2 regions of the Planococcus sp. VCh962 genome follow, and region 2 is predicted to be linked to the other one. Evidence: a T-box and tRNA genes for the amino acid it is inferred to sense, from the RefSeq annotation. Region 2 holds a T-box; the other holds one or more tRNA genes.

Region 1 (16,583 bases), on a different contig from region 2:
ATCGGCACGGTGCGGGATGCCCGTGGATTAATCTCCATTACAAACAATTGATCTTGCTCATAAACGAATTGGATATTAAATAAACCGGTGTAATCCATATTGCGGGCGATATGCTTGGCGGTGTCAGTCAGTTTCTCCAGTGCATCAGCCGTCAAAGAGACCGGAGGCGTAATGGAAATGCTGTCGCCTGAATGGACGCCCGTACCTTCGATATGTTCAAAAATAGCAGACACCCAGACATTTTCACCGTCCGTTAAAATATCTGCTTCCACTTCTTTGCCGGTAACGAAATGATCTACCAGCACGGGGAAAGCCATTTTGGTATGATCCAGCCAGTGCTGCAAATCCTGTTCATTATGCAGCACCGTCATCCCTTTGCCGCCAATTACATAAGAAGGGCGAATGAGTATAGGATAGCCCAGCAGCTCTGCATAATGCGGAACTTCTTCCAATTTTGCTGCTGTATAACTTGGAATAGTCGGAAGCCCGACCGACTCCAAAAACGAATAAAAGCGGTCTCGGTCTTCCATTTGATCCAGCAATTCCACCGTTGAGCCAAGAATGGTAATGCCTGCATCTTCCAGCTGGGCCGCCACATTCAACGAAGTCTGGCCGCCGAATTGAACGATCACTTGTGTAATGCCTTCATAATCCAGCACATTCAAAATATCTTCCGCTGTCAACGGTTCGAAATACAGGGCATCCGCAATTTCATAATCGGTACTGACGGTTTCAGGATTATTATTGATCATCACCGCTTCATAGCCGAACTTTTGCAATGCCAGCACGCTATGGACGCAGCAATAATCAAATTCAATCCCTTGGCCGATACGGATAGGGCCGGAGCCGATTACTGCCACTTTTTTAGAATTGAGCGCGCGTCCATCAGAAGATCCCTTCCAAGTGGAATATAAATAATTCGTTTGTGAACGGAATTCTGCTGCACAGGTATCAATCACGCGATAAGCGGGAAGCAAGCCCCAGCTTTTCCGCTGTCCCCATACTTCAGAAACTGGAATCGACCAAAGATCAGCCAGTTGCTGATCACTAAAGCCAAGCGTTTTGGCGATTAGCAAGCGTTCATGGGTCAGGTCGTTCCATGACAATAAACGCAGTTTATGCCATTCATCCACAATACGTTTCAGCACGAACAGGAAATAGGGAGCAATGGCGGTCATACTGTGCAGCTCTTCAATGCTTTTGCTGCGGATCAATAATTCGAATAACACAAACAGCCGGCGGTCGTCTGCTTCAATGGCCAGTTTTTCCAATTGGGCTTGCGGCATGTCGGAAAGAACAGGCAAGCGGAATCCGTCAAACGGGATATCCAAGGAACGGATGGCTTTTTGAAAAGCCGCTTCCATGCTGCGTTCAATCGCCATCACTTCTCCGGTCGCTTTCATTTGCGTTCCAAGCTTGCGGTTCGCTTGGTGGAACTGGTCAAACGGCCAGCGCGGGATTTTGACCACAACATAATCCAAAGCAGGTTCGAAACTTGCGAAGGTGGTGCCAGTCACGGGATTTTTCAATTCATCGAGCGTATAGCCGATGGCCAGCTTTGCCGCGATTTTAGCAATCGGATATCCGGTTGCTTTAGAAGCGAGCGCTGAAGAACGGCTGACCCGCGGGTTTACTTCAATCAAATAATAAGCTGACGTTTCCGGATGAAGAGCAAATTGTACATTACACGCTCCAACAATCCCTAACGCATCGATAATGTTAATTGATGCGGTGCGCAGCATATGGTATTCTCTGTCGTTCATCGTTTGGCTTGGAGCCACTACGATGGAGTCGCCTGTATGGACACCAACCGGGTCCATATTCTCCATATTGCAGACAGTGATGCACGTGCCGTTCGCATCCCGCATCACTTCATATTCAATTTCCTTATAACCGGCAATGCTTTTTTCGACCAGGCATTGGTTAATCGGGCTAGCGCTGAGCCCTTGCGTGACAAGCGACAAATAGGTTGCTTCGTCTTGGGCAATGCCGCCTCCGAAACCTCCCAATGTATAAGCGGGGCGGACAATCAATGGATACCCTGCGTGTGCGGCAAATGCCAACGCACTGTCAGTCGAATAGATAATATCGCTGTCCGGAACAGGCTCGCCAAGTTCATTCATCAATGCCCGGAATTGTTCGCGGTCTTCTGCTTGTTTGATCGATTTAATATTGGTGCCAAGAAGCGATACCTTGTATTCCGCTAAAATTCCTGAATCAGAAAGGGCCATTGCCAAATTTAAGCCGGTTTGGCCGCCGACTGTGGCCAGCAAACCGTCTGGGCGCTCTTTTTCAATAATGGCCGCAACGCTTTCCACAGTGAGCGGTTCAAAATAAACTTTGTCTGAAACGGTTTTATCCGTCATGATCGTAGCGGGATTGTTATTGACCAAAACAACGTGGATGCCTTCTTCTTTTAAAGCAAGGCAAGCTTGTGTGCCGGAATAATCAAATTCAGCTGCTTGGCCGATAACAATGGCGCCTGAGCCAATGACCAGCACTTTTTTTATGTCCTGCTTTTTAGGCATGAATTTTCACCTTCTTTTTCTGTTGGGTTGTTAAGAGAAACTGATTGAACAATTCTAAGTGCTCGGCAGGCCCTGGAGCTGCCTCTGGATGAAACTGGACTGTCATGATGGGAAGTGAGGGATGCACGAGCCCTTCAATGCTGCCATCATTGACATTTTTATAAAGAATGGAGAGCGGCGTTTCTTCAATGCTCGTATCTTCTACCACATAACTGTGGTTCTGCGAACTCATGGTGACCTTTTTTGTTTTCAAATTGACGACTGGATGATTGGCGCCTCGGTGTCCGTAAGCAAGTTTTGTCGTCTTCGCCCCAAAAGCGGAAGCCAGTACTTGGTGGCCAAGGCAAATGCCGAATGTCGGGTACCGTTCTGCCCAATCGCGGTATGTAGGAAACTGAAGTGAAAGTGCTGCAGGATCACCAGGTCCGTTCGAGAACAGCAAGCCATCTAGTTGAAGAGCATCCAATTTTTCGGTCGATGCCGTATGCGGAATAATGCTCACTTTGCAATTCCGTTTCAGCAGCTCGGCCAAAATAGAAGATTTATAGTGAAAATCAATCAAGCCGATATGGATGTCACCCTCGCCTAATACCGATATTTCTTTCTCCGGTATTTCAGTAGAGAAGAAATTGGTTTTCACCGGGTTCCAGAAAGCAGGGGAAGAAAGACTGGGGCCGATAAAAGACTGCATCGTCCCGAATTCGCGAACTGTCTGGATGACGGACCGTGTATCGACACCACTTAAAATAGGGATTCCGTTATCTTTCGCAAAATCCGCCAAGGTCATCGCATCTTTTTCGACAGGCCCATCGTATAATTCCGCCACTACAATGCCGGCCGCTTGGATTTTTTCTGACTGAATATGATCTGAATGAATGCCATATTGGCCAATCAATGGGTACGAGAATACAATAATCTGCCCTTTGTAAGAAGGATCTGTCAGTACTTCTTCATAGCCAGTCATTCCGGTGAAAAATACAATTTCGCCTTGAACGCCAGTTATGCCACCGTGCCATTTCCCTTTAAATGATTCTCCACTCGAAAGTGACAACAATCCTGCCATAATTTCACACTCCATTCATTTATGCGTTCTTAATGTATATTTATTAATGAGTCAAAATAAAAAGTTTGAATAAAACTAATGAAATGTAGATTTTTTAAATAGTAACTCATATTATAAACTGCATAAAAATTAAGTCAATAGTATTTTTATTAATTTTGGTAACTGCAGCTAAACAGTTTTAAACGGCAAGAAGCCAAAAGAATGTAAATTGCGGCGATTCTTATTGGATTTAGGGTTTTCTTACCAGCAAGTTTTCATGTATAATGACAACAAAGTATGCCAAAGGGGGGAAACAGGTCATGAATTCGAAGAGAGAAAAACAGGTGGACAATAGCGAAGTCACTTCAATTCGCAATGACTATGTCCGCTCGGTGGAACTGCAAGAAAAGCGCCACCAGGCACACAAGGTTCGTTTGTTCAGAAGGCTGGCTGTCTTTGGACTTCTTGTGGTCATGGCGAGCATCTGGATTGGCACCACCATTTATGCACAAACACAAAGCATTTCAGAAAAAGAACAAAGGCGCGAAGAAGCATTGGCTGAACTTCAGACAGTGGAAAAAGAACAAGCGCAGCTGCAAGAGCAAATTCTGTTGTTGAATGACGATGAATATATTGGGAAACTGGCACGCAAAGAATACTTCTTGTCTGAAGAAGGCGAGATTATTTTCACAGTTCCGGAAGATAATGAAAAAAATGAAGAAAACAGTGAGGAAAAAGAGTAGTCAGTTGACACTCTTTTTTTGATGGTTATAATAAAAAGTGGGAAGAGTCCCGCTATTATAAGCACATGGCCCAAATTGGAGTCATCTTAATTTTTAAGGAGGAGCATTTTTTTTATGTCGATTGAAGTAGGCAGCAAGTTAGAAGGTAAAGTTACAGGTATTACAAATTTCGGAGCGTTTGTTCAGCTTCCAACTGGTGCAACTGGCCTCGTGCATATTAGTGAAGTCGCCGACAACTATGTCAAAGACATTAACGATCATCTTAAAGTAGGCGAAATGGTTGAAGTGAAAGTGATGAATGTAGAAGCTGACGGTAAAATCGGCCTTTCCATCCGTAAAGCGAAACCTCAGCCGGAAGGCGCACCCCAGCGTCCAGATCGTCCGCAGCGTCCACGCCCAAGCAATAACCGTTCATTTGAACGCGCGCCTAAAGAAAATTTTGAAACGAAAATGGCGAAATTCCTGAAGGAAAGTGAAGAAAACATTACTTCATTGAAACGTGCAACAGAATCGAAGCGCGGTGGCCGCGGCGCAAGAAGAGGATAACTTGCTAGCTGTTTTAATAGCATAGGAAAATGCTTCAGCACAGCTTAACAATTTAAATTAGAACGCTTCTCACTTGGGAAGCGTTTTTTTTATAAAAATGTTAAGGAAGTGATGACCATTAAAAAAGAACAGGTATTAAGAGCGTATAAGGACTATGAAATTTATTTAGCTTCTTTGAACACGGCAGTAAAAAGCGATGCAGAAGCGCATACTCCGATATCAGAAGGGAAATGGTCGATTGCCCAAATCATCATGCATCTCGGGGAATGGGATCGTTTCATTCGTGAAAAGCGGTTGCCGCAAATGGCGGAAGGTGCTAAGGTCGATTCTTTTTCTGATGTGGACGCATTCAATGCGGCAGCAGTGGAACCGGTAGCTCAAATGACATTTCCTGAAGTATTGGCGCATGCACAAAGAGAACGGGCTCTTTTAAGACAGGCAATTGAAGAAATGGATGAAGTGCAGTGGAATGCCACTTTCTCAGTCGGTGGCCAGGAGAAAAAGGCGGCTTCTTATTTTGAAGGAATGCTAGAACACGATGCTCATCACCGCAGGCAAATCGATGGATTTTTGCATAAAAAAAGCAGCATCCTTAAATAAGGATGCTGCTTTTAATCACTATTGAGAATGGCGGCAGAGGGGATCGAACCCCCGACCTTACGGGTATGAACCGTACGCTCTAGCCAGCTGAGCTACGCCGCCCTGTTCAAACGAACATTTTAAATCATACTATTGAACCGATAAAGTGTCAATTATAATTTGAAAATAATTTTCAATAAAGCATATAATAAGTGCAAGAAGAGCTGAACGAGGTGTGCAAATGAAGACGTTTTACAAGAAAATGATGGAGCATATCAAAAAGCATCGTTTGCTTGTAGCAGGGGACCGGGTGCTTATTGGATGTTCTGGAGGAGTCGATTCGCTGGTTTTGCTGCATTTCCTCAAAACCAATGAAACTCATTTAGGCATTTCAGTGCATGGGGTCCATGTCAACCACATGCTGCGTGGGGAAGAATCACGCCAAGACCGTTTATTTACAGAAGAAATTTGCCGGCAATGGCAAATTCCATGCTATAGCCAGGATATACCCATCCCGGAAATCTTAAAAGCAAAGGGCGGCAATAAGCAACAAGTATGCCGGGAACAGCGATATGCTTTTTTTGAGGAAATGCTGTTGCGGACTGAAGCTGGCAAATTTGCTACGGCCCATCATGCAGATGACCAACTGGAGACCATTTTAATGTCCGGTATAAGAGGGACACTGCAGTTCGGAAGTTTCGGTATCCCGGTACGCCGTCCGTTCGGAAATGGTGAATTGATTCGTCCGTTGCTTGCGGTTACACGCGAAGAAATTGAGCAATACGCCAAGGAAAACCGGATTGTGCATAGAGAAGATTCCAGTAATGCAGAAAAAGTTTATACAAGAAACCGGATTCGCCACACCATCGTGCCATTATTGAAAATGGAAAATAACACGATTTCAGAGCAGTTTACCGAATTAGCTGAAACAATGCAGCAAGATCAGCAATTTTTATTGGAATTGGCCGAAGAAAAATTGAAACAGGTCGCCCATTTTGAGGAAAACGGCATCCGTTTATCAGCTAAAAGTTTCAGCCGAGAAGCACTTGCTTTACAAAAAAGAATGGTTCTAATACTATTAAACTATCTATATAATAAAGGGCAAGTGGAAATCACAAGGCAGTTGGTCGAACAAGTGCAAGAAGTGATGCAATGTTCAGCCGGTACTGTTTTTTTACATTTGCCGCAAAATTGTATGATGGTTCGCCAATACGATTCTGTTCTTTTTAGCAGGAACCCGATTGGTGAAGCCGCTGTAAAAAAAGTTTCGATCGTTTCAGATGAATGGTCAATGGAAATGAACGGTTTTCGATACAAAGCAGTCCCTTTATCTCAAGCCAAACTCGAAGAAAGCGGTACATTTTGGTATTTTTCTGCACCTGAAAAGATAAAGATGCTGGTAAGAAACCGCAAGCCGGGTGATCGCATCCAGCTTGCGGGTATGGAACGTTCAAAAAAAGTGGCGCGTTTGATGATTGATGAAAAAGTACCTGTCCCTTTAAGGAGGGATTGGCCGGTCATTGCAACAGAGAACGATGAAGTTTTGTTTCTTCCTGGTTTGCGTCCGTCAAATTTCTTCAGCCGTGTGAAGCGCGATGAAGATAATTGGGTATTGATAGAACAGAAAGTTTAGATCGCAAAAAGAGGATTATAGGAGGTCCACCATGCTACAGAAAGACATTGAAGAAATATTAATCTCAGAAGAACGCCTGCAAGAGAAAGCGCGGGAACTAGGAGCAATACTGACCCGTGATTATCAGGACAAATACCCGTTGGCAATTGGGGTATTAAAAGGCGCTATGCCATTTATGGGAGATTTGATGAAGCGCATGGATAGCTATGTTGAAATGGACTTTATGGATGTTTCAAGCTATGGCAATGCGACAGTTTCTTCAGGAGAAGTAAAAATTATCAAAGACTTGAATGCAAGCGTGGAAGGCCGCGATCTTCTTATTATCGAAGATATTATTGACAGTGGATTGACACTTAGTTATTTAGTGGATCTGTTTAAATACCGTAAAGCAAATTCAATTAAAATCGTTACACTTTTAGACAAGCCCTCTGGCCGGAAAGTGGATTTGAAAGCGGATTATATTGGATTTGAAGTTCCGGATGCATTTGTTGTCGGATATGGCTTGGATTATGCAGAAAAATACCGTAACTTGCCTTATATTGGAATTTTGAAACCGTCGGTGTATAGCGAGGATCAAGAATAGTCAACAGAAGTTCACAAACCGTTAATTCAGTAGGGAAGCTGAGACCTTTTCGTTGTATGCTGAAATGTTCCTATGTTAGTATTTAGTATAGTTTTGGGAAACTTTGTGAGGAGGCTTGGAATGAATCGAATATTTCGATACACCATATTTTATTTACTGATTTTCCTTGTGATTATCGGGATTTTGGGAACGTTCAATAACAGCGCCCAACCGACTGAAAATATAGGATATGACGAATTTTTGGGGGCATTGGAAGATGGGACCGTTACTGATGTAACCATCCAGCCAGATGCCAATGTTTATGAAGTGACAGGCAAGCTCTCAGGCTATGATGAAGGCGAGTCATTTGTTACAAATATTCCAATGGAAAATGAAGCGTTGATTACACGGATTGATGAAGTTGCGACAAACCAAGATGTCAACGTGGATTACTTGAAAGCTCCGCAAACAAGCGGCTGGGTTTCTTTCTTCACGGGGATCATTCCATTCATCATTATCTTCATTCTCTTCTTCTTCTTACTTAACCAATCACAAGGCGGCGGTGGCGGCCGGGTGATGAACTTCGGGAAAAGTAAAGCGAAGCTGTATGACGATCAAAAACACAAAGTCCGCTTCAACGACGTTGCTGGAGCAGACGAAGAGAAACAAGAACTTGTGGAAGTTGTTGATTTCTTAAAAGACCCGCGCAGATTTGCAGATATCGGTGCACGCATTCCAAAAGGTATTTTGCTTGTTGGGCCTCCGGGTACTGGTAAAACTTTGCTGGCGCGCGCAGTTGCCGGTGAAGCAGGCGTTCCGTTCTTCTCGATCAGTGGTTCGGACTTCGTTGAGATGTTTGTCGGAGTCGGGGCTTCCCGAGTTCGTGACCTTTTCGAAAATGCTAAGAAAAATTCTCCTTGTATCATTTTCATCGATGAAATTGATGCAGTTGGACGTCAGCGTGGAGCTGGACTTGGCGGCGGTCACGATGAGCGTGAACAGACATTGAACCAATTGCTAGTTGAAATGGATGGTTTCGGTGCTAACGAAGGCGTCATCATCATCGCAGCAACAAACCGTCCGGATATTCTGGATCCTGCCCTTCTACGTCCTGGCCGTTTTGACCGTCAGATTACAGTTGGCCGCCCGGATGTCAAAGGACGCGAAGAAGTATTAAAAGTGCATGCGCGCAACAAACCGCTTGATCCAACAGTGGACATGAAAGCAATTGCTCAGCGCACACCTGGATTCTCAGGTGCAGATTTGGAAAACTTATTAAACGAAGCAGCACTGGTTGCAGCTCGTCGCAGTAAACTCAAAATCGACATGGCCGATATCGATGAAGCAACAGACCGGGTAATTGCAGGTCCTGCGAAAAAGAATCGTGTCATCTCGAAAAAAGAACGCAATATCGTGGCATTCCACGAAGCGGGTCATACCGTTGTCGGTTTGATGCTGGATGATGCGGAAACTGTGCATAAAGTAACAATTGTTCCGCGTGGACAAGCTGGCGGTTATGCGGTAATGCTTCCGAAAGAAGACCGTTACTTTATGACGAAGCCAGAATTGCTGGATAAAATCTCAGGCTTGCTTGGCGGACGCGTATCGGAAGATATCATTTTCGGCGAAGTATCAACTGGTGCCCATAATGACTTCCAGCGTGCAACAGCAATTGCCCGCAGCATGGTTACAGAATACGGCATGAGTGATAAGATTGGACCGATTCAGTTTGGTCAGGCACAAGGCGGAAACGTCTTCCTGGGCCGCGACTTCAATTCGGAACAAAACTACTCAGATGCTATTGCGTTTGAAATCGACCAAGAAATTCAACGCATTATCAAAGAGCAGTATATCCGTACAAAAGAAATTTTGACTAAAAACAAAGATCTTCTTAATTTGATCGCAACTACATTGCTTGAAGTTGAAACATTGGATGCTGGCCAAATTCTTCACTTGAAAGAGCATGGTACACTTCCTGAGCGTTCATATGAGGCATTAAATGGCGATTTCGAAAAAGAAGGCGTTGATTTGAAGAAAGACGTCACACCAGATGTGACAGGTGCACCAAACGATCCTTCAGCAGGTGATTTGCCGAAAGAAGGCACCACTTCTGGACGTGCTTCAGGCCCGATCCAAGAGGAACATAAATAAATAATTTAAAAGCTTGGTTGTCCGTTTCCTTTGGGGAATGGGCAACTTTTTTTATTATCCCGCCTATTTTGCCTGACTCTCGAAGTGCATAAGCTAAAAGTGGGCATTCCGTTTTTCTTATTTCTTTGGATATATGGTATGATATTTTGGAAAAACCTGAATAAGTGAGGGGCCTATCATGATTTTAGTAATGGACGTTGGAAACACCAATATTGTTTTGGGTGTTTACGGCCAAGATCAACTTTTATATCATTGGCGGCTGGAAACAGATCGTCATAAAACCGAAGATGAATTTGGTATGCAGGTCAAAGCACTTTTAAATGATGCCGAATTAACCTTCGCTTCGATTGACGGCATTATCATGTCATCTGTTGTTCCGCCCATCATGTTTGCGTTAGAACGGATGTGCCAAAAATACTTACAAGTAAAACCATTGATTGTAGGGCCAGGGATTAAAACTGGGTTGAACATTAAATATGAAAATCCTCGCGAAGTAGGAGCAGACCGTATTGTCAATGCAGTTGCTGCCATCCATGAATACGGAGCACCACTGATTATCGTGGACTTTGGAACAGCTACTACCTATTGTTATATTGATGAACATCGGCAATACATGGGAGGGGCCATTGCTCCTGGAATCAATATTTCAACAGAAGCCCTATATACAAAGGCTTCCAAACTGCCGCGAATTGAAATTGCCCGTCCTGCCAACGTTGTTGGAAAAAATACCGTATCTGCTATGCAGTCAGGGATTGTCTATGGCTATGTAGGGCAGGCTGAAGGCATTGTGTCGCGCATGAAAGCACAAAGCAGGCAAAAACCGACTGTCATTGCAACAGGTGGAATGGCTTCGCTGATTGCGAATGAATCATCGGTGATCGATAAAGTAGATCCATTTTTAACGTTAAAAGGGCTTTATTTAATTTATAAACGCAACCAAGCGTAAAGAAAGGAAAGATGGAAGTGGGAGATTATTTAGTGCGAGGACTAGGCTTTAACGGCAGCGTCCGCGCTTTTGCGGTAGATACGACTCAGACTGTATCGGAAGCACAGACGCGCCATATGACATGGCCGACTGCTTCGGCAGCATTGGGGAGAACTATGACCGGCGGCGTTATGATGGGCGCCATGTTAAAAGGAGACAATAAAGTGACCATCAAAGTAGATGGTGGCGGACCTATAGGCGCTATATTGGTGGACAGCAATGCCAGAGGCGGAGTACGGGGATACGTCACGAATCCGCAGGTCCATTTTGATTTAAATGAAAAAGGCAAGTTGGATGTACGCCGTGCAGTGGGAACTGAAGGGATGTTCTCGGTCGTTAAAGATTTAGGGCTCCGCGATAATTTTACTGGCCAAACGCCTATAGTCTCAGGAGAAATTGCTGAAGATTTTACGTATTATCTGGCTATTTCTGAACAAGTGCCTTCTTCGGTAGGGCTCGGTGTATTAGTAGACACGGACAATTCCATTCTGGCCGCTGGCGGTTTTATTGTTCAATTAATGCCCGATACGGATGACGAAACCATTTCGAAAATTGAAGAACGCCTTTCCAATATCGAACCGGTTTCAAAAATGATTCAGCGCGGCTTGTCACCTGAAGAAATTTTGGAGGAAGTGCTTGGGAAAGGAAATGTTAAGATTTTGGATACAATGCCGGTGAAGTTTGAATGCAATTGCTCGAAAGAACGGTTTGCCAATGGAATTCTTGGATTAGGCCAACAGGAAATTCAAGAAATGATCAAAGAGGATGGAATGGCGGAAGCGCAATGCCATTTCTGTTTGGAAACCTATCGTTATTCTAAAGAGGAGTTAAAATCGTTCATCGATGAGCTCCAACAATAATCGCCGGCGTCCCACTCCACCACCGGCACATGTGGGGCGGCCTAAAAGAAAACTCAAGTCAGGTCCACTGTTATTCCTAATCTTCCTTTTACTGATTGGAAATGTTCTTTGGTTCATTGCATGGCTGATTCCAAATAGCCCAGGCGGCAGCGAAGAAGTCGCTTCCGTCAGTGGCAAGGCCATCACTCGGGGAGAGTGGATGGCAGCTATGGAAGAACAACATGGCCGCGATATGCTGCTTGAATTGGTTAACCAAGAAGTAATGGAAACTGCGGCAAAAGAATACAATATAAAAGTAAGTGAAGAAGAAATAGATCTGGAGCTGGCTATGCTTCGCTCGGCGCAGGACGGTACCGAAACGGCTTTGTATGCAGATGATTCTGAGCGGATGAAGGATAAGGTAAAAGCTCAGCTGATTTTGGAAAAAGTTCTTACTAAAGACATTGTCATTGAAGAAAGCAAAATCGAAGAATTTTATAAACAAAACCAGTCGCTTTATGACATCAAAGATGCTTATCAAACACGCATGATTATAGTGGATTCAGACAAAGAGGCGCAAGAAGCGATCGCAGAGTTAGAAAACGGTTCTTCATTTGAAGCGCTCGCACGCGAACGCTCTCTTGATACAGCTTCCGGCAGTTTAGGCGGCGATATCGGTTATGTTTCTGCTGGTCAATCCTCTATAGATCCAGCCATCACTGAAGCAGTAGCTTCTGTTGGCGTAAACGATTGGTCTGGTCCTCTTACATTGAAGGACGGACGTAAAGCCATCATTTCAGTTACGGAAAAAGCGGAAGGGCAAAAATTTTCTTTCAAAGAAGTAAAGAATCATATCAGCCGAGAACTCGCACTTGAGCAATTGCCGCAGTCTGTAACCCCAGAAGCCTTCTGGAAAGAATTCGATGCAAAATGGTTTTATGGTGAATAAAAGCAAAAGACATTTCCTTTGGAAATGTCTTTTTTAAATAATTCGTACAATTTGACAAGGTTTAAAGAACATTGATACCATGAGGAGAGCATAATACAGATAAAATTACTAGGGATTAGGAGTGTTGAGAAATGGCGCGTATTGGAAATTCCGTAATTGATTTGATAGGACAAACACCTATCGTAAAGTTAAACCGTATGACGGGGGCCGAAGACGCTGAAGTTTATTTGAAATTGGAATACTTTAATCCTGGAAGCAGTGTAAAGGACCGTATTGCCTTAGCGATGGTAGAAGCTGCTGAAAAAGCGGGAGATTTAAAAGAAGGCGACACGATTATCGAACCTACTAGCGGAAATACGGGAATCGGGCTTGCCATGATTGCTGCTGCAAAAGGTTATAAATCAGTCCTGGTCATGCCGGAGACGATGAGCACGGAACGCCGCAACTTGCTTCGCGCTTACGGAGCCGAGCTGGTGCTGACTCCAGGACCGGACGGAATGAACGGACCAAACGGTGCCATTAAAACCGCTGAGAAACTGGCTGCTGAAAATGGTTGGTTCATGCCTCAGCAGTTTAAAAATGAAGCAAACCCAGAAGTGCATCGTTTGACTACAGGTCCTGAAATCGTAGAAGCGATGGGAGACCAGCTGGATGCTTTTATTTCTGGAATTGGTACAGGAGGCACGATTACAGGAGCCGGACAAGTGTTGAAAGAAAAATATCCGGATATCCATATTGTCGCTGTTGAACCAACGGATTCTCCGGTGCTTTCTGGAGGGAAGCCTGGCCCTCATAAAATTCAAGGGATTGGTGCTGGCTTTGTTCCTGAAATCTTGAATACAGAAATTTACAATGAAATCATTCAAGTAACAAATGAGCAATCTTTCGAAACGGCCCGCCAAGCAGCGCGTGAAGAAGGTATTTTAGGCGGCATTTCATCAGGAGCAGCTATCTATGCTGCATTACAAGTAGCAAAACGTCTTGGGAAAGGCAAAAAAGTATTGGCGATCATTCCTTCGAACGGAGAACGCTACCTAAGCACGCCGCTCTATCAGTTTGAAGAAAACAACTAAATGGTATTTTTAAAGAGCATGCTTAAGGCATGCTCTTTTATTGTGGCGATAATCCATCAATACGCGTTAAGATAAAGGCAGTCTAGTTATAGATCTGTACTATTTCCCGGGAAATAGTTTTGAAGCAGGCAGAATTAAAGAATGGATGGTGTACATAATGAAAATCGATCTTAATGGAAAAACATGGATAATGGGCATTTTGAATGTCACGCCAGATTCTTTCTCGGATGGAGGAAGCTATACAACTGTCGAGCGGGCAGTAGCTCATGCCAAGCAAATGGTTGCGGATGGTGCGGATATCATCGATGTAGGCGGTGAATCGACCCGGCCGGGTTATACATTAATTTCTGACCAAGAAGAAATTTCTCGGATTGTTCCCGTGATAAAGGCATTAGTGAAAGAAGTAGATGCTTTAATTTCAATTGATACGTACAAAGCAGCTGTTGCTGAAGCGGCAGTGGAAGCTGGTGCCCATATCATCAATGATATTTGGGGGGCGAAATACGAGCCTGAAATTGCTGAAGTTGCAGCGAAATGGAATGTTCCTATTATCTTAATGCATAACCGTAACGATACGTCATACACGGATTTTTGGGAAGATGTTAAGCGGGATATGAATGACAGTATTCAAATTGCTTTAAAGGCAGGCGTCAGCCATGAACAAATTTGGTTAGACCCAGGTATTGGCTTCGGAAAAACGTCCTCGCATAATATTGAAATGATGCAGCACTTAGGTCAATTTGTGGCGCTAGGTTATCCGGTTCTCCTCGGCACTTCGCGGAAGTCGCTAATCGGCAAAGTACTCGACGTTCCTGTTAATGAACGGCTAGAAGGGTCTCTTGCCACTGTATGTTATGGAGTAGATAAAGGCTGCCACATTGTTCGTGTGCATGATGTAAAAGAAACAAGTCGTGCAATCCGCATGATGGATGTTTTAACAGGCAAGCAAGTATATAAAGGGGTGGAGTAATGGATTTTATTCATGTAAATGATATGGAGTTCTATGGTTACCACGGGGTATTTCCTGAAGAGACAAAACTTGGCCAGCGTTTCCGTATGACTGTTTCATTAGCGGTCGATTTGAAAATGGCCGGTGAAACCGATGACTTAAAGCACACTGTCCATTACGGAGAAGTATACGAAGCGTGTAGGGCAATTGTTGAAGGAGAGCCGAAAAAACTAGTGGAAGCAGTCGCTGAAGAAGTGGCGGCTCGCCTCTTAACTCAGTTTTCGCTTGTGAAAGGTGTTCGTGTGCAACTGATTAAACCTGATCCGCCAATTCCAGGTCATTACAAGTCGGTTGCCATCGAACTGACGCGAGGAGAATTTGCATGAACGAAAGTTATTTGTCTTTAGGATCCAATATGGGAGATCGCTTGAATATGCTGAAGCAAGCCGTCCGTTTATTGTCTGAACATCCATCCGTTGAGGTGGCGGCAATTTCTTCTCTATATGAAACGGAACCTGTAGGCTTTACCGAGCAAGATCCATTCTTAAACATGGTTATCCATGTCCGTACGTCGTTATCTGCATTTGAATTATTGGATGTATGCCAGGAAATCGAACAGCAACTGCATCGTGAACGACTTGTACGATGGGGCCCCCGAACAATAGACCTTGACATTTTGCTATATAATCAAGACAATATGAAAACAGAGAGGCTAATCATTCCGCATCCACGGATGCATGAGCGTGCTTTTGTTCTGATTCCTTTATTAGAAGTGAATCCGTCTCTGGAAGATTTTTATCATCCGGATCAACAAGGCGTCCAGCTTTGGAAATCCTACGACGGAGTCGACGCATTTTTGCGGCAGAATTGACTGAGCGTGAAGCTGTGAGCAGTGCAGTTTAATTAGATGGACGAGCTGTCACAAATTTGTGGCAGCTTTTTTATGTAGAGCCGACAGAAATTGTGTACAATAGAGAAATACATGAACGAGAATGGTTTTTATAGATAAAGGAGTGTAGGACATGTCAGAAGAGTTAAATGATCAAATATTGGTGAGACGTCAAAAGATGCAAGCTTTCCGTGATCAAGGAATAGATCCATTTGGCGCTCGTTTCGAACGAACTCATTCTTCAGAAGATATCATCAACCAATATGGAGACTTGTCGAAAGAAGAGCTTGAAGAAAATCCTCATGAAGTTGTAATTGCTGGCCGTATTATGACGAAACGTGGAAAAGGGAAAGCTGGATTTGCACATGTGCAAGATTTAAAAGGGCAAATTCAAATTTATGTTCGCAAAGATGCAATTGGCGATGAAGCTTACGACTTATATAACACAGTAGATTTAGGAGATATTGTTGGAGTTAGAGGGACTGTCTTCAAAACAAATGTAGGTGAATTATCGGTTAAAGCGAAAGAAGTTGCCTTTTTAACAAAAGCTCTTCGTCCGCTGCCTGAAAAATTCCATGGATTAAAGGATATCGAACAACGCTACCGTCAGCGCTATTTGGATTTAATTACAAGCGAATCCAGCAAAGAAACGTTCATTCTTCGAAGCCGTATTATCCAATCAATGCGCCGCTACTTGGATAACCAAGGATTCTTAGAGGTTGAAACACCGATGTTGCATTCAATTGCAGGAGGAGCGGCAGCACGTCCTTTTGTTACCCATCATAATGCTCTTGATATGGAGCTTTATATCCGTATCGCAATTGAACTCCATTTGAAGAGATTAATTGTCGGGGGATTAGAGAAAGTATATGAGATCGGCCGCGTTTTCCGTAACGAAGGAATTTCAACTCGGCACAATCCGGAATTCACCATGCTTGAATTATACGAAGCCTATGCCGATTATAATGACATTATGGCTTTAACAGAAAATCTCATCGCACACGTTGCCCAGGAAGTCTTCGGCACAACTACTGTTCAATATGGAGAAGACGAAATCAATTTAGCTCCAGGTTGGAGACGCCTACATATGGCAGATGCAGTAAAAGAATACACAG
Region 2 (15,217 bases):
AAAGATAAGCAGATCTTGGAAAGTTTTAAGGAATGTTCTTTTAGCTATGGCAGCAGTCTTTGTTCTTTGGGCCCTTACCAGTAATGTTTCGACTGCATATGAACAAAAAAAGTATCCGGCAATCGGTCAATTAGTTGAAGTAGATGGCAACAAGATGCATATCTATACAAAGGGCAAAGGGGACAATACGATCGTTTTATTAAGTGGATTAGGAACTGCGGCACCGGTATTGGATTTTGAACCTCTAATAAACGAAATGTCGAAGAAGAATAAGGTGGTAGTGGTAGAGTTATTTGGCTATGGCTGGAGTGATATGACTGAAAAGGAACGAACAGTGGAAAATATAGTGGAAGAAATAAGAATAGCATTACAAAAAGCAAATATAGAAGGTCCGTATATACTTATGCCGCATTCCATTTCCGGGATTTACAGCATGTATTACGCCAATAAATATCCAGAAGAGATTGAAGCGGTTATAGGAATCGATCCAACATTGCCTAAGCAATTTGATTATCGTGGTGATTCTGCCCCTACACTTCCCAAATTGATAGGTTTTGCAGTACCAACTGGAATTACAAGAATGGTATCTTCTTTGAATCCGGATATTTTTCTTCCTGAAGCTAAAGAAACTGCTTATTCGGAAGAAAAGTTAAAAATGCTAAAAAAATTATTTGCTTGGAACGGCTACAATGAAAATGTAATCAACGAAACAAATGAAATTCAGCAGAATGTTGATAAAATGATTGATATGAAGTTCCCGTCTGATTTACCTGTCATGATTTTTACCCCGGAAGAAAATAAAGTAATCGATGAAGATGGAAAATCAAAGGAGATTTATTATCAAGCTCAGTTAAGTCACGGATCATCAAACAAGCTTGTCACTTTAGAAGGAGGGCATTACATGCATTGGACGCAATATAAGGAAATGAGCAAATATGTTAATGAATTCATGGAAACACATATAAATGAATAATGTAAACTGCCTTGGACCATCGAGTCATGATGGAATTGAAAGAAAAATGATTGTAGAAAGCACATCTTTTCTCTATTTTCTTCTATGAAATAGCCGTCCTCAAAAGAATCAATGATTCTGAGAACGGCTATTTTTTAATTTAACAAATGAGAGAAGCAGCAGTAATTGACTCGTCAATATGGAAAGCCGACTGATAATTAACGAAGTGTATTTTTGTTTTGATCCTGATATGAAGCAATCGCTTCCTTGATTTTTTCCGCTACCAGCTTCCAAGCTTTCACAGCCTCAGATTTTGGTCCTAAATGTGTAAATGCATGAGAGACGCCTTCGAAAATCTCATCATGGACTTGTATCCCGGCAGCTTTTAATTTCCCGGCATAGATTTCGGCTTCCGGCCTGAATGCGTCATGCTCGGCAATGAGAATAAGGGCAGGGGCTAAGCCATTTCCGATATCAGCACAGACAGGCGAGGCCAGCGGATGGGAAGCTTGTGCTGGATCCGGCAAATAACATTTATTCAAAAAATTAGCGACTTGAGGGTACCGGGCACGCAGCCATTTCGGTTCGGGTTTAGCCGCGTGCGGCGTGACGAAATCCAGCATCGGGCAAGACAATACTTGAAGAAGAGGCTGCACGTCTGAACGTTCTTCAAGATAAAGACAGAGGGCTGCTGCGATATTTGCACCTGAACTTTGCCCTCCCACCAGGATCTGGTTCGGGTCGATATTCAACTCGTCACCTCTGTTCTTCAACCATTGAAGAATCTCATAACTCTGTTCAATCGGTTTCGGAAACGGGTACTCCGGAGCTTTTGCAATACCAATATTAAGGATTACGCAGCCTGTCTGGTTCGCCAGGAAGCGGCAGTATGGATCATCCAGCTCTTTGTCATTCATAATGAATGCTCCGCCGTGGAAATTGATGTAAACAGGAAGTTTTTCCTGTACGGCACCTAAAGGATAATAGAAAGACAGGTAAGTGGGCTGAACCTTTGTATCCACCAGGAAATCTTTTTTCATTTTAACCGGTTGCGGAGAAATCGTAGGATTTTTATATGACGGATCAGGAAGGAGCCGCAGCATCTTTGCGCCAATAGTAGTTAACATAAGGACCTCCCTTTTTTTCAACCATTTTATCCATAGGAGCGGTTATTAGTCAATTGCCGCAACTCTCAGCTGTCATAAGAGTTCTGCTGCTGCATTCTTTATTTGAGACAGCCTACAGTTGCCGAAGCCGGTAATGTGTTTGTTTTATTGGCACGAAGAATTTCCATGCAGGTGTTGAAGCGGGATGATGAGGGTATTAGAGGAAAAGATGAAAATCGATGCTGCAGCTTAAAATTGTATTTAAACTTCGGGAAGGTGCTGGTTCCATTGACTGAAAATAAAAAAATTTTAATTATCGGGGGAGGGCTTGGCGGCATCTCCGCCGCCATTTCCCTTGCACAGCGCGGCTATAAAGTTTCGTTATTTGAAAAAAATAACCACATCGGTGGAAAACTGAACCGGCTTGAACAAGATGGTTTCGGCTTTGACCTTGGGCCGTCCATCCTGACGATGCCGAAAATTTTCGCGAAATTATTTGCGGACAGCGGAAAACGGATGGAAGACTACGTGCCGATTGTCCGGCTGGATCATCAATGGCGTTCTTTTTTTCCGAATGGAAACGTTATTGACTTATATGAGGACTTGAAAGAAATGGAAGAGAAGAATCCGTCATTGAACAAACGGGATATGCGTGAGTATGCAAATCTCCTGCAATACTCCAATAAGCTGTACGATATGACCGAAAAAGGCTACTTCAATCAGGGGCTGGACAGCGCGAAAGAGCTTGGGAAGTACCACGGAGCGTTTGAATCCCTCAAAGGTTTCGATCTTTTTTCGACCGTACATAGTGCCATTGACAAACGGATCAGCAATAAGCAATTGAAGGATATGCTTTCCTATTTCACTAAATATGTCGGCTCTTCCCCTTACGATGCGCCAGCCGTTCTGAATATGATGATCTACATGCAGCATGACCAAGGCGTCTGGTACGTGCCCGGCGGGATGAACCGGCTTGCGGACGCGTTGGTGCAGCTGGCTGAAGAAATTGGCGTCAATATTTATACGGGGGTGGGGGTCGCCCACCTGTACAAAGAGAAAGGCAAGATCACCGGCGCCCTGTTGGAAGACGGGGCAAAAGTGGCGGCGGATTATTACATCTCCAATATGGAAGTTATTCCGTTTTATGAGCAACTGCTGGATGAAAAGAAACATTACGTTAAAAAGCTGAAGAAGAAATTTGAACCAGCCAGTTCCGGGCTCGTGATGCATCTGGGCATCAAAAAAAGCTACCCACAGCTCCGCCATCATAATTTCTTTTTTGCGGAAGATATGAAGAAACAGATGCATACCATCTTCCATGAACACAAGCTGCCGGATGATCCCGTCATTTATTTGGTGAATGTGAATAAAACTGATCCATCCCAGGCGCCGCCCGGACATGAAAATATAAAAGTGCTTCCGCACATTCCGTATATCCAGGATAAACCTTTCACCCAGCAGGAGTATGAGCGCTTTGCAGAGAAAGTTTTGATCAAATTGGAACGAATGGGCCTGGACGGCTTGCGGGAAAACATCGTGACGCAGGATATCTGGACGCCTGAGGATATCCAAAAGGTTTACGGCTCCGACCGCGGAGCGATTTACGGAACGCTGTCGGACCGCAGCGTAAACAAAGGATTCAAGCACACGAAACAAAGCGACCGCTACGACAATCTGTATTTTGTCGGCGGAACTGTGAACCCGGGCGGCGGCATGCCGATGGTCACCTTGAGTGGCCAGCAGGTCGGAAGAAAGATTGTTGAACGTGATATGCGCCAAGGCAAATGATGATCGAATTCCGTGCAAAGCATGAAGTCTTTATACGGCAAGCTGGGCAATGCTTGCATTCGCGGTTTTATTCAAGTTGCCGCTCATCATTGCCTTGCGCTCTAATTGAGGTCGCATCAACACCATCATATCCATTGAAAGGAGGGATGAAGCGTGAAAAAGAAGGTAATTGTCATCGGTGCAGGAGTGGCGGGACTGGCAAGCGCCATCAGACTTCAGAATGCCGGATACCAGGTAGCTTTATACGAAAAAGAATCTACTCCCGGCGGAAAAATGAACCGCATTGAAATGGATGGCTATAAATTCGATTTGGGACCGAGTATTGTCATGATGCCGGAAGTTTATCAGGAACTATTTGAACTGTGCGGACGCAACCCCGATGATTATATCCCGATGGAAAAATTGGATCCGATGTACAGAGCTTATTTCAGTGATAGGCCTACTGAGCCTATTGATATGTCCTCTGACCTTCCACGGCTGACAAAAACTCTTGATTCGATCAGTCCATCGGATACAGGCGGATTCCTTCAGTATTTACAAGAAGCGCATAAACTTTTTGCGTATGCACGGTACGATATTTTGCAGAGGCCATTCCGCAGACACCGCGACTTTTATAACCAAGCCATAACGAAGCGGAGTTCGAAAATACGGGTGCTGGACACAGCCGATCAATTTATCGGCCGCTACATCAAGAACGAACGATTAAAGCAGATTATCAGTTTTCAAACGCTTTACATAGGCATTTCCCCATATAAAAGTCCATCGTTTTATACCATGATCCCGATGCTCCAGTTTTTATATGGCGTCTGGTTTATCAAAGGCGGCATGTATACGATGGCGTCCTCGATGGAAAAACTCTTCAAAGAACTGGGAGGCGAAATCTTTTATAATCAGGCTGTGCAGGAAATCTGCATTGACAATAAAAAAGCCACCGGCATCCTTGTGGAAGGAAAGAAGATTTCTGCTGACTTTGTGATGTGCAACGCAGACTTCCCATACGCCATGAAAACGCTGATCAAAGAACCGGCGGCCAAAGGAAAGTTCACCGATAAAAAAATCGACAATATGAAATACACTTGTTCGTGTTTTTTATTGTATTTGGGCATGGATAGAAAATACACGGAAGTCGAACATGTTCATAATTTCATTTTCAATGAAAAACTGGACAAAAATTTGAAAGATATTTTCTCAGGGGAAAAACTGACGGATGCCTCTTTCTATGTTTATATCGCTTCGAAAATGGATCCAACCCTGGCACCTGCTGGAAAAGACGGCTTGTATATCTTGATGCCGGTCTCAAACCTTGCGGCATCCCTTTACGATTGGAACGACGAAACCGTCGCGTATTATCGAGGGTACATTTTAGGCGCGTTGAAAAAAATTCCGGGATTTGAGCACGTCGAGGATGAAATTGTTGCGGAAACGTGCATAACGCCACTGGATTTCGAGACGAAATTCAATGCCTATAAAGGTGCCGCTTTTGGTCTGCAGCCGACCTTGTCCCAAAGCAATCACCTGCGGCCGCAAAGCAAGGCCACGCATTGTTCGAATTTGTATTTTACCGGAAGCAGTACGCATCCGGGAGCAGGGGTTCCGATCGTCCTGTTATCCGCGAAGATTGCCGCGCAGGAATTGATCGATGACGATCTAGGTGCCATTGCTCACAGTTAAAAGGCGAAAACCAAATTCGGCTAAGGAGGTGTTCAGTTGGAAACTTCAAACATTATCAATCTTGCAATCGGCTTTGTCGCAGTTGGTGTTGGCTTTATGATGTTCAAGTCATTGCCAACGCCTAAACGAAGTGACCAGTCAATAGCGCGGCCTGAGCCGCTTAACCGTTCCTCATCAAGGCCGGATAGGCGTGAACAGCCAGATGAATTGCCGTTCCTGTCCATCGTTATTCCTGCCAGAAATGAAAGCAACCGGATTACGCCGTTATTGGAATCTTTAAATAGCCAAAATCACCGATCTTTTGAAATATTGGTTGTGGATGATGATTCATCGGATAATACGGCTGAAGTCGCGGAAGCTTTAGGCGCAACGGTTCTCCAGAAGAAGGAGGAACGGCAGGGGGCAGGGAAGTCGGCGGCCTGCTGGTACGGTGCAAATCAGGCAAATGGGGAGTGGCTCTTATTCTTGGATGCGGATACCCATTTCACGGACGCTGACGGCATCCGGAAATTACTTCTTTCCTATAAAGAAAAAGATGCAAAGGGCATTCTGGCTTTGCAGCCGTTCCATACTGTCCACCGGCTGTATGAAAACCTCTCTGCCGTATTCAACATAATCGTGGTTGTCGGGATGAATGGTTTTACCGTTTGGGGAGACCGGTTTAAGACGGCCGGTTCGTTCGGTCCGTGCATATTATGCAATAAAGAAGATTATTTTTTAACAGGCGGCCATAAAAAAATCGAAGGCGCCCTTATGGATGACTTGGCGCTGGGTGAGGCGTTTCTCGAAAAAAACCTTCCCGTCCACTGCCTCGGCGGCAAAGGGATCCTCTCGTCCAGGATGTATCCGGAAGGTCTCAAAAGCCTGATCGAAGGCTGGTGCAAAAGTTTCGCCATCGGTTCAAAATCCACCCATCCGCTTGTTATGGGGATGACCATCATTTGGATTGCCGGCAGTTTCACCAGTGCGATTGCCTTGTTCTCCGCCATTGCATCAGCAGACGCTTCTGCAATCTTGATCAGCGGTCTTTTATATACAATTTATGCGTTTCAAACCGGGTTGTTCGCGCGCAGATGCGGGGACTTCCCACGCTCTATTTTCTTGTTCTATCCCGTTCTGTTTTTATTCTTCACTGGCATTTATCTGTACTCCTTGTTTCGGGTGAATGTCCTGCATACGGTAACTTGGAAAGGGCGGAAGATAGATGTTTGAGTAAACGGATTCGTTATTGAAATGTAGCATAGAGCTCGAATATTAACTTGCAGCCCGGATCTGTTCTATGGGCTGCTTTTATTTCATAAAACAAGAATTCTGGAAAAGTCATTCGATAAATCAATGGAGAAAAGGGAGGGAGCAATGTGGCAAAAGTCTGTTTTGGGATGGTTGTGTCACTAGATGGATTTGTCAATGACCGGGACGGGGGGATGAACAAGCTTTATGCCAGTTTTGAGCCGAACGAGGAAATCAATGCCGTCATGGCAAGGACCGGAGCAGTTGTCTTGGGGCGCCGTACTTTTGATTTGGCAGAAGCGGATTCTTATGCCGCCGACTACGAGTTTCAAGTGCCGATTTTCGTGGTGACCCATCATCCGCCGGCTAGGCATCCGAAAGAAAATGAACAGTTGACGTTCACTTTTGTCACCGATGGCGTTGAAAACGCCATCCAGCAAGCAAAGGAGGCAGCACAGGAAAAAGACGTCCTGGTTTTCGGGGTGGATGTTTTCCGGCAAGCGCTCAAAGCTGGCTTAGTTGAGGAATTGCAGATTGCAATCGCCCCGGTCATTCTCGGAAAAGGGCTGCGGCTGTTTGAGCATTTGGATGATCTCGAAATCGTTTTGGAGAAACTTCATTCCATTGAAACCAATCAGCAAGTGGAAATTTGGTATAAAGTGCTCCGATGAATACAAAAGAGAAGAAGTTGCAAGACTCGGGCTTCTTCTTTTTATTTTTCTTACTCCTTTACGCCGTTCTTCTTTCGCCATGTAGCTCCAAGCAAACTGAGGATGGCGATGGAAATAACGATGACTGGTAGAAGGATTAGTAATATCTTCCATAATGGTGTCTGTTCGGGAAAAGCCATCCCGATGAATGCTCCAAAGAATGAATAAAAAATGATAATAAAAGGGTCTGCTTTTTTCGATATGATTGGTTTTGCCAAATCAACTTTAAACTTCTGCAAAATCCCCTTCTTCTTTTGAGTCATTTTCCTAACCCCTCTTCTTGTTAGAATGCAATTTAATTTGGTCGGTGGAGAAAATAGAGAATCATTGAAAGGAACTGGTATTCTTCTCCTTTAATACGTATATTTAGTTAAGAAGATTCATGATTCGAGTAATTGAAGAAATTCTTTTTGACTTTGAGAGGCGGCTAGCATTCATATTCTATTCGGATTTTCCGGAAGTGATGTTCATTAGCGATGGCAGCGGATCAGTGAAAGGTTCTTCCGTTTTGTTTACCTTGAACCGAAAGGGAGAATGAACAATCATTCGTTTAGCAGCAAGCCTGCTCATTATGATTTTATGTAAAAAAGATAAGCAATAAGTTCAGTCCGCTTTACATATGTAAGTGAGATAACAAAAATGCCGTTAAGTTACTTTCCAATTATTTATTGGAAAATGAATCGATTGCTGATAATAATCGTATACTATTTAGAAAAACAAATTGAAGGAGGAGCAAAGATGAAGTTTCAGAAATACTCACTGTTTTTCGCTTCAATTATATTCATGGCTTCCTGTTCCAATGAATCAACTGCATCTACCGGCTCACGATATCCAGCCACCGAGATAGTGGAAGAAGAACCGGTGGTTGTGGGGCATGTTGTCGAAGTATTAGAAGAGAAACAAATAATTGTTGTGGTTGAAGGGATCACAAAGCAAGAAGCGCTAAAAATTGACGTTCAAACTTATGAATCAAGTATGGCTTCTTTTGCGTCTAATGCCACCAGGTTTGAAGGGGCATTTAAAAAAGGCGATAAGGTAGCCGTATGGAAGTTTGAAGAAGGACCGGAGACTGCTGGTGAAGTTGCAAAGAGGATAATTCTTTTGGAAAAGTAAGGAGAGATTATCCTCCTTCAATGGAAACTTGAATGTAGCATCTATGCAGTGAAGTTAAATTTGGAGACGAAAAGAGCTCGTTCAGTTTGTTGCTTGTACAAAGGAGGATACGTACTGTGAAAATCTTGAAAAAAACCTTAATTCTTTTTCTGCTTTTATTTATCAGTGGTTGTGGTTCCAGTCCCAGCTTTGGAAATCTTGAAAGAGCAATAATACAAACTTTTGATGAAAATGGGCAGGAGATCGCTGAACATGTCATAAGCAACGAGGAAGAATTAAAAGGACTTTATGGTTTAGTAGAAGCAGTAGATTGGACGGACAGTAGTGGGCCAGTAACAAGCAAGAAGATGGCCATTACTTTCTTTCACAATATATACAATGGCGAGCCTGAAAGATTAGTCAGATACGATATTTTGTTAAACGAAGCAGGCCAGTATTCTATACTGTCACAGGAAGAGGGAAACCAAGGGAGCCGGGGAGATTTAAATGATGCCAATTCTTCTTTCCTTCAAAATCTTCTTAAAGACTAGTTTCAATTTAAATGCCTAAATCAGATTTATATTCTTTTCAGCAAGAGGAATATTTAGCGGTTTGAAGTGAAATGAAAATAAGTGATTTGGAAATAAGCTATATTCCCAACCTTCATTTTAATTGGATTGAAATTTAATTTTATATTATATAGAAGGCAGGAAAGGGTGCTGGAAAAGCAACCAGGAAAATCAATGGAATCATTTACGAACACATGGCCTATTACGGAGGGGGAAGTGAATGAATGAGAAATATGAAATTCCAATTGAAGAAAGAGATAAAATATTGGCTAATTACTTTAAAGGTAATTTTAATAATTTGATTGAAGTATTTCCTAGCAAGGAAAAAAAGAAGATAGTGATTTTAGAGTATATCGTGACACGATTTGAACAAAATCGAATGTATTCAGAAGCGGAAGTGAACGATATTCTCAAGAAAATCTACCATGATTATGTATCTATTCGCCGTTATTTGATTGAGTTCGGTTTTTTTGAGCGCAGCAAAGACGGCTCTTCGTATTGGATAAAAGAATAAAGGGGCATTTGGGCAATAAACGGCCATCACATTGGCTGGGAAAGAAATAAAATAGGAGGCCACAAGGATGAAAAAGATTTTCGTATTGCCCGGTATGCTGCTTTTATTAGCTGCATGCGGAACAGACAAAGAACCGCAAGCTGCTAAAGATCCAATTGAGGAGGCCGCGGCAAGTGAACAGGATAAATCAGTTGCGAGCGGAGAAGGAGATGTAAAGAAGGTGAGCGGCCGTGAAATTCTCGTAACACTTAAACAGACCGCAGAACCGGTAAAGCGGAACGAATCGGCTGGAGCTGTGAAGGAATCGAAAGAGTTTAAAGAAGGATATTTTGGAGAACCCACGGAAAAACTTGCGGAAGACATGGCGGTTCAGCAAATTGAGGCGGAAGCGGTATTTAAAACGGTTGAGGAAGTGTATGGCGGACAAGCGGAACTTGAGAAAGCCGGCATCATATTTCTTGAAAACCAGACGTCTGGCGCAGATCAAGCCGGCATCTGGCTGGGCATCAAGAATCCCGATGAACGAGTCCAAGAACTTGCGGCAATCTTGCAGAAGCAAGTCGATGCCGGTGAAGTTCTGGCAGAACCGATCTACATTTATAAAAGTGCCCATACTCGGGCTGAACTGAATGATCTTATGTATCAGGCAGGAAAGAAAGTGAAACCAATGGCAGCGGCCCATCCGAATCCCGACTCCATCTCTTATTCTATCTCTGCGGATACAATAACGGGGGCTATCGAAATTGGGCATAACTTTCTGACAGAAAGTCAGGTTGAGGAACTGAAAAATGCATTTCCGGACCGGGAAATCATCATCGAACAGGAAGGTGTGATGGTGCCGGAACCAGGGGAGACAACTGTTAAGTATCCTGAGCCTGCCATAACAACAGAGCCTTCGAATGAAGGAAATTACATTATCAGCTTAGAAGAGGACCGTTTCCTCGCGGTGGAAGCAGCTTCGAAAGACTTCAGTGAGAATGGAGGACAGGAAGAATTTTATTCAGCCATACATTTCAATTTCAATGCTGCTAGAGAGCTGCTGGAAATTGGCCAGCGAGTCAAAATTGAGGCAGCCGGACCGATTCTAGAATCCTATCCGGGACAAGGACGGGCCGTGTTAGTTGAAGTACTTCCGACGTATCAGCCGGAATCAGCCGATTTGTCGGAAGCAGAAGTGGTGAAACGGGCACTGGAAGGCATTGAGCCGATAGAGTTTGGCGTTCCGGCCATCCGGTCCGTCACTTTCAATGCCGAAGAAGATAATTGGACTGTCGTAATCAAATCAGGGGATCAGGAAACTAAAAAAACGATAGCAGATAAAAACTAGCATAATACGCCTCCTATCCATCATGGATCTTTTTAATTGATTTGAAATTTCTCTTGGATTGATTCTTCTAATAAATAGGAATGAGGAATACAGCATAGTAATCGCTAGTTCAAAACAAATGATAATTGAAAAAGGAGAGAAGGGGCTGATTAAAGCGCATCTTCTCTCCCTTTTTCAATCCACGTTAATTAATTCGAAAATCGTTCCGTATTTATTCACGGTTTTGATCTTTCCGAACCCTTCAACAAAATATTCTTTATAACCGAATTCCACCGTTACCTCGACTGCATTGGTGAATGTGCGGTAAGGCGTTTTCACTGTTACGCCGACAGCTGTGATTTTATGCGACTCTTCAAAGACATTATCTATACTATAAGTTGTACCGACTTTAATCGGATAGGCGATAATCGGTGGATCGAAAACGTCAGCTACCGGATGCGCAAGAATTAAATTTTTTCTGGTCTCCACTTCACCGTACAGATAAGTTTCATTTATTTTCGGTATATGGCGTGCCCAGCTATAGCCAATCGGTTCAGAAGCAGCACTGTTAGAATATTTGAAAGTATGCGTTTCGATTCCGTGAGTTGCTGTATTATACGTATAAGTCTTTGTCTTGTCTTTCATATACGAATTGGGAATTCGCGCGTCATTCTTGAACTCCGGTTCTAGTCCGCGGGCCAGGAAAGCAGCGAATTGCCCCCGCGTCACATGGTTATTTGGCAGGAATGTATTGTTCGCATAGCCAATCGTAATGTTGATTGACAAAATTTCTGAAATCGCTTCGTACGCTTTCATGTTTGGCGACACATCCGTAAAGTCCGCCGTCACTGAAAACGGTGTCGGGAATACCCGTGATAAAATGATGGCCATATCACCACGCGTAATCGGATCATATGGGCGGAATGTGCCGTCTGGATAACCGTTTATAAAACCGGCTTTCTGAGCTTCAACAATGTATCCGCTCGCTTTCTGGCCCTTCGTCACATCTGAAAATGTGGAATCTCGCTGCGTACCGTCCAGATTCTGCATGCGCCCAATCATGATTGCCGCTTCTCCGCGTGTCACGATCTTCTCAGGACGGACTGTGTCATCCGGGTATCCGGTTAAAATATCTTGGTCCATCAAATATGTAATTTCATCGTAAAAACCGTGCCTCTCAGTTAAATCTGTTGCAGCAATTGCGGGAGAACCTAACCCCCCTGCAAACAATACCAGTACAATTCCCATCATCAACTTTTTCAATACACCACTCCTCCAAATAAGATAATTAAACTCTTTCCTGATATACCCAATTATATTACAAAGAAACACATTAATGTAACAATTGTAATTAATTTAAAAATTTAGAATAAATTATATGGTATTATAATGGAAATTTAATATTATATTGAATAATTCTTAGCTATTATTGGAGGACTGATTTCAATGGAGGATTCTTTAAAAACTGCCTTAGAATTGCGCCGGGGTCATGCCGCAGCATGAACGGAAATATACAGGTGACTAGAACCTGAATAGACCCTATTTCGAGCTCAATGGCTCTATCCGTGCTTTTTATTCGAATTTCAACTCTATTCAGCAGAAAATTCCAGTTAGGACAGCCTATATTGTTGATGCACTGGGGCTATTGTTGAGAGGAGTAGGATCGGTTTGGAGCAGGAATTGCCTATACAAAAAAGATGAATCTGGTAATTAAAGTGACAACTTCGAAGCCTAAACCTGCAACACTTCCAGCGATTCCATCCCCAGTAATCGTGCCGACTATTCTAGCTGCAAGGAAGTTTTCTTTTAAGAGATTTGATATATCCACTAGGATAAGTAAAAAGAGCCGCCATATGACTCTGCAGTACAAGCGACCTTTTTAAAAAATTTCTAGTTATTGTAAAAGATTGGAGCACGAGATATACTATTCAAAACAAATAATTAAGCGTTGAAGAGAAAAGTAGATTGAATGCGTTTTTCCAAGAGAGCTTCGGTAGTTGAAAAGAAGCAAAAATGCCCAATCGAAAAATGGTCTCGGAGCTTCGTTTTGAACGTTCCATTCTGGAATCAGTAGAATGCGACAAGAGTTGGTACTTGTTATCAAAACCACAGTATAAAAGCAGCGGCTTTGTACTTGTTGAGGCTGTTAATGTAAATTAGCGGTGAATTAAAGTGGAACCACGAGTAAACCTCGTCTTTATCGATTACGGATAAAGACGGGGTTTTTTATATTTTTATAAAGGAGTGGAAAGTATGAGCGTACTTATTGGTGGAGCATGGCCGTATGCAAATGGGTCATTGCATTTGGGACATATCGCAGCATTGCTGCCAGGGGATATACTGGCAAGGTATTACCGGTTAAAAGGCGAGAACGTTTTATATGTCTCAGGCAGCGACTGCAACGGGACGCCGATTGCCATTCGGGCCAATCAAGAAGGAAAGACCATAAAAGAGGTAGCAGACCATTATCACCAAGAATTTTCAAATGATTTTTCCCGGCTCGGATTCACCTATGATATCTACACAAGGACAGATGGTTTTTTTCATCATCAAACGGTCCAAAAAATATTTTTAACTTTGATGGATAATGGCCATATCTATAAAAAGGAAATTGATCAGATGTATTGTGAATACGACCAGCAATTTCTTCCAGATCGATATGTAGAAGGAATTTGCCCAGTCTGTTCACACACTTCCCGTGGAGACCAATGTGACAACTGTTCCACGATTTTGGATCCGTTGGATTTATTGGAGCCGAAATGTAAAATCTGCGGGAATGTCCCGACCGTGAAAAAGACGGAACACTTCTATTTCGCGTTAAGTGCTTTTCAGGAAGAACTTGCGGCTTACGTCAGAGAAGCAAAAAAGAAGAATGCCTGGCGCGAAAATGCAATCCATTTATCCGAACGTTATTTGAAAGAAGGGCTGCTGGACCGGGCCGTATCAAGGGATTTGCCGAATGGCGTGCCCTTGCCGGTAAAAGGCTATGAGGATAAAAAGGTCTATGTCTGGATAGAAGCTGTTTCGGGTTATTATTCAGCCAGCCGGCAATGGGCAGAAGAAAAACAGCAGGATGATCAGGAGTATTGGCAGGAAGAAACTATTGCTTACTACGTACACGGCAAAGACAACATCCCTTTTCATTCCATTATCTGGCCAGCTATTTTAAAAGGGATCGGGGTTGAAGGGCTGCCGACTCACATTGTGTCCAATGAATACTTAACGCTTGAAAAGCGAAAAATATCGACGAGTAAAAACTGGGCGGTTTGGGTCCCGGATATTCTGGAGAGGTATGATCCGGATTCGATCCGTTATTTCCTGTCGATCAATGCACCGGAAAACCGGGATACGGATTTTTCCTGGAGGGAATTCATTTATAGCCATAACAGTGAACTGTTAGGTGCATATGGGAATTTTATCAACCGCACCCTCAAATTTATTGAAAAAAGCTATGAAGGAAGGATCCCGAAAGCGGAAATAGAACCGGATTTAAAACGTAGAATTGAAGGGCTATATGAGAGCGTGGGCCAAAAAATAGAGGATGCTCATTTTAAACAAGGAATTGAAGAAGTTTTCTCCTTTATCCGATATGCCAATAAATACTTTGATGAAAAAGAACCTTGGAAGGAATTAAAGCAAAATCGAGCTTCTTGCGACCAAACGATTGCCAATTGCGTGCTGATTATCACCAATGTCATTCAATTATTGAACCCGTTTTTGCCGTTTTCAACTGAAAAAGTAAAAGGAATATTAGAAATCGAGAAGTTGACTTGGGAGTATACAACTTGCGAAGCAGAAGAAATATCGAATATCAAGCCCTTGTTTGAAAGATATGATGTGAAAAGAATTGAAGAAGAGCTAGACAAGCTAATTCGTCACTCCAAATCAAGTTAAGAGGTATTTCACTTAATGCTGCAAACGAATAAAAGTCGAAGAACACTAATGAAGAAAAAAGCAGCTGCAACCTAGGTGATACTAGCAACTTAAATATACTGGCTCGACCGCATGAGAGGGGAAAGCCCTTGCAGAGCTTGAATTCGGAACAACGAATAATCTTCCAGTGCCAGAAGGAAAATGATCGGGTCCATTCAAGGATAGGGCTGGAGTAGAATGGAAATTGAGCAATGAAAAATAGTAATGTAAATTCTTTCAAGCAATGTTTTAAAATTAAGGTAAAAGTAAAAAAAATCAAAAATTAGTTGACTTTTAAATTAATCTTATTGTATGATAATTCCCAATGGTTCGATTGATTGAAAATTTGTACATTTAAAAGTGAATA

The links. A T-box is a leader RNA that pairs with one kind of tRNA and senses whether it is charged. The one in region 2 lies ahead of metG (methionine--tRNA ligase), so its partner is inferred to be a tRNA-Met.
Region 1: it encodes a tRNA-Met, which carries the amino acid that the T-box ahead of metG (methionine--tRNA ligase) is inferred to sense. The anticodon was not compared.

Annotation. Positions count from the first base shown of each region.
Region 1 is NZ_JBYLHS010000013.1:936-17,518, reverse strand. Features, by position in the region: gene carB (carbamoyl-phosphate synthase (glutamine-hydrolyzing) large subunit) at 1-2,528, opposite strand, end outside; gene AC3AQ9_RS19525 (carbamoyl phosphate synthase small subunit) at 2,521-3,591, opposite strand; gene AC3AQ9_RS19520 (FtsB family cell division protein) at 3,891-4,313, shown strand; gene AC3AQ9_RS19515 (S1 domain-containing RNA-binding protein) at 4,428-4,859, shown strand; gene AC3AQ9_RS19510 (DinB family protein) at 4,971-5,459, shown strand; tRNA gene AC3AQ9_RS19505 (tRNA-Met) at 5,488-5,561, opposite strand; gene tilS (tRNA lysidine(34) synthetase TilS) at 5,680-7,071, shown strand; gene hpt (hypoxanthine phosphoribosyltransferase) at 7,103-7,654, shown strand; gene ftsH (ATP-dependent zinc metalloprotease FtsH) at 7,775-9,784, shown strand; gene AC3AQ9_RS19485 (type III pantothenate kinase) at 9,963-10,730, shown strand; gene hslO (Hsp33 family molecular chaperone HslO) at 10,748-11,629, shown strand; gene AC3AQ9_RS19475 (peptidyl-prolyl cis-trans isomerase) at 11,829-12,557, shown strand; gene cysK (cysteine synthase A) at 12,689-13,630, shown strand; gene folP (dihydropteroate synthase) at 13,788-14,600, shown strand; gene folB (dihydroneopterin aldolase) at 14,600-14,965, shown strand; gene folK (2-amino-4-hydroxy-6-hydroxymethyldihydropteridine diphosphokinase) at 14,962-15,450, shown strand; gene lysS (lysine--tRNA ligase) at 15,602-16,583, shown strand, end outside.
Region 2 is NZ_JBYLHS010000001.1:916,192-931,408, reverse strand. Features, by position in the region: gene AC3AQ9_RS04685 (alpha/beta fold hydrolase) at 1-973, shown strand, start outside; gene AC3AQ9_RS04680 (alpha/beta hydrolase) at 1,171-2,079, opposite strand; gene AC3AQ9_RS04675 (phytoene desaturase family protein) at 2,347-3,846, shown strand; gene AC3AQ9_RS04670 (phytoene desaturase family protein) at 4,000-5,517, shown strand; gene AC3AQ9_RS04665 (glycosyltransferase family 2 protein) at 5,554-6,729, shown strand; gene AC3AQ9_RS04660 (dihydrofolate reductase family protein) at 6,876-7,418, shown strand; gene AC3AQ9_RS04655 (hypothetical protein) at 7,469-7,720, opposite strand; gene AC3AQ9_RS04650 (hypothetical protein) at 8,196-8,570, shown strand; gene AC3AQ9_RS04645 (hypothetical protein) at 8,687-9,100, shown strand; gene AC3AQ9_RS04640 (DUF2087 domain-containing protein) at 9,339-9,632, shown strand; gene AC3AQ9_RS04635 (DUF3221 domain-containing protein) at 9,700-10,959, shown strand; gene AC3AQ9_RS04630 (S-layer homology domain-containing protein) at 11,134-12,201, opposite strand; T-box leader at 12,878-13,140, shown strand; gene metG (methionine--tRNA ligase) at 13,192-14,832, shown strand.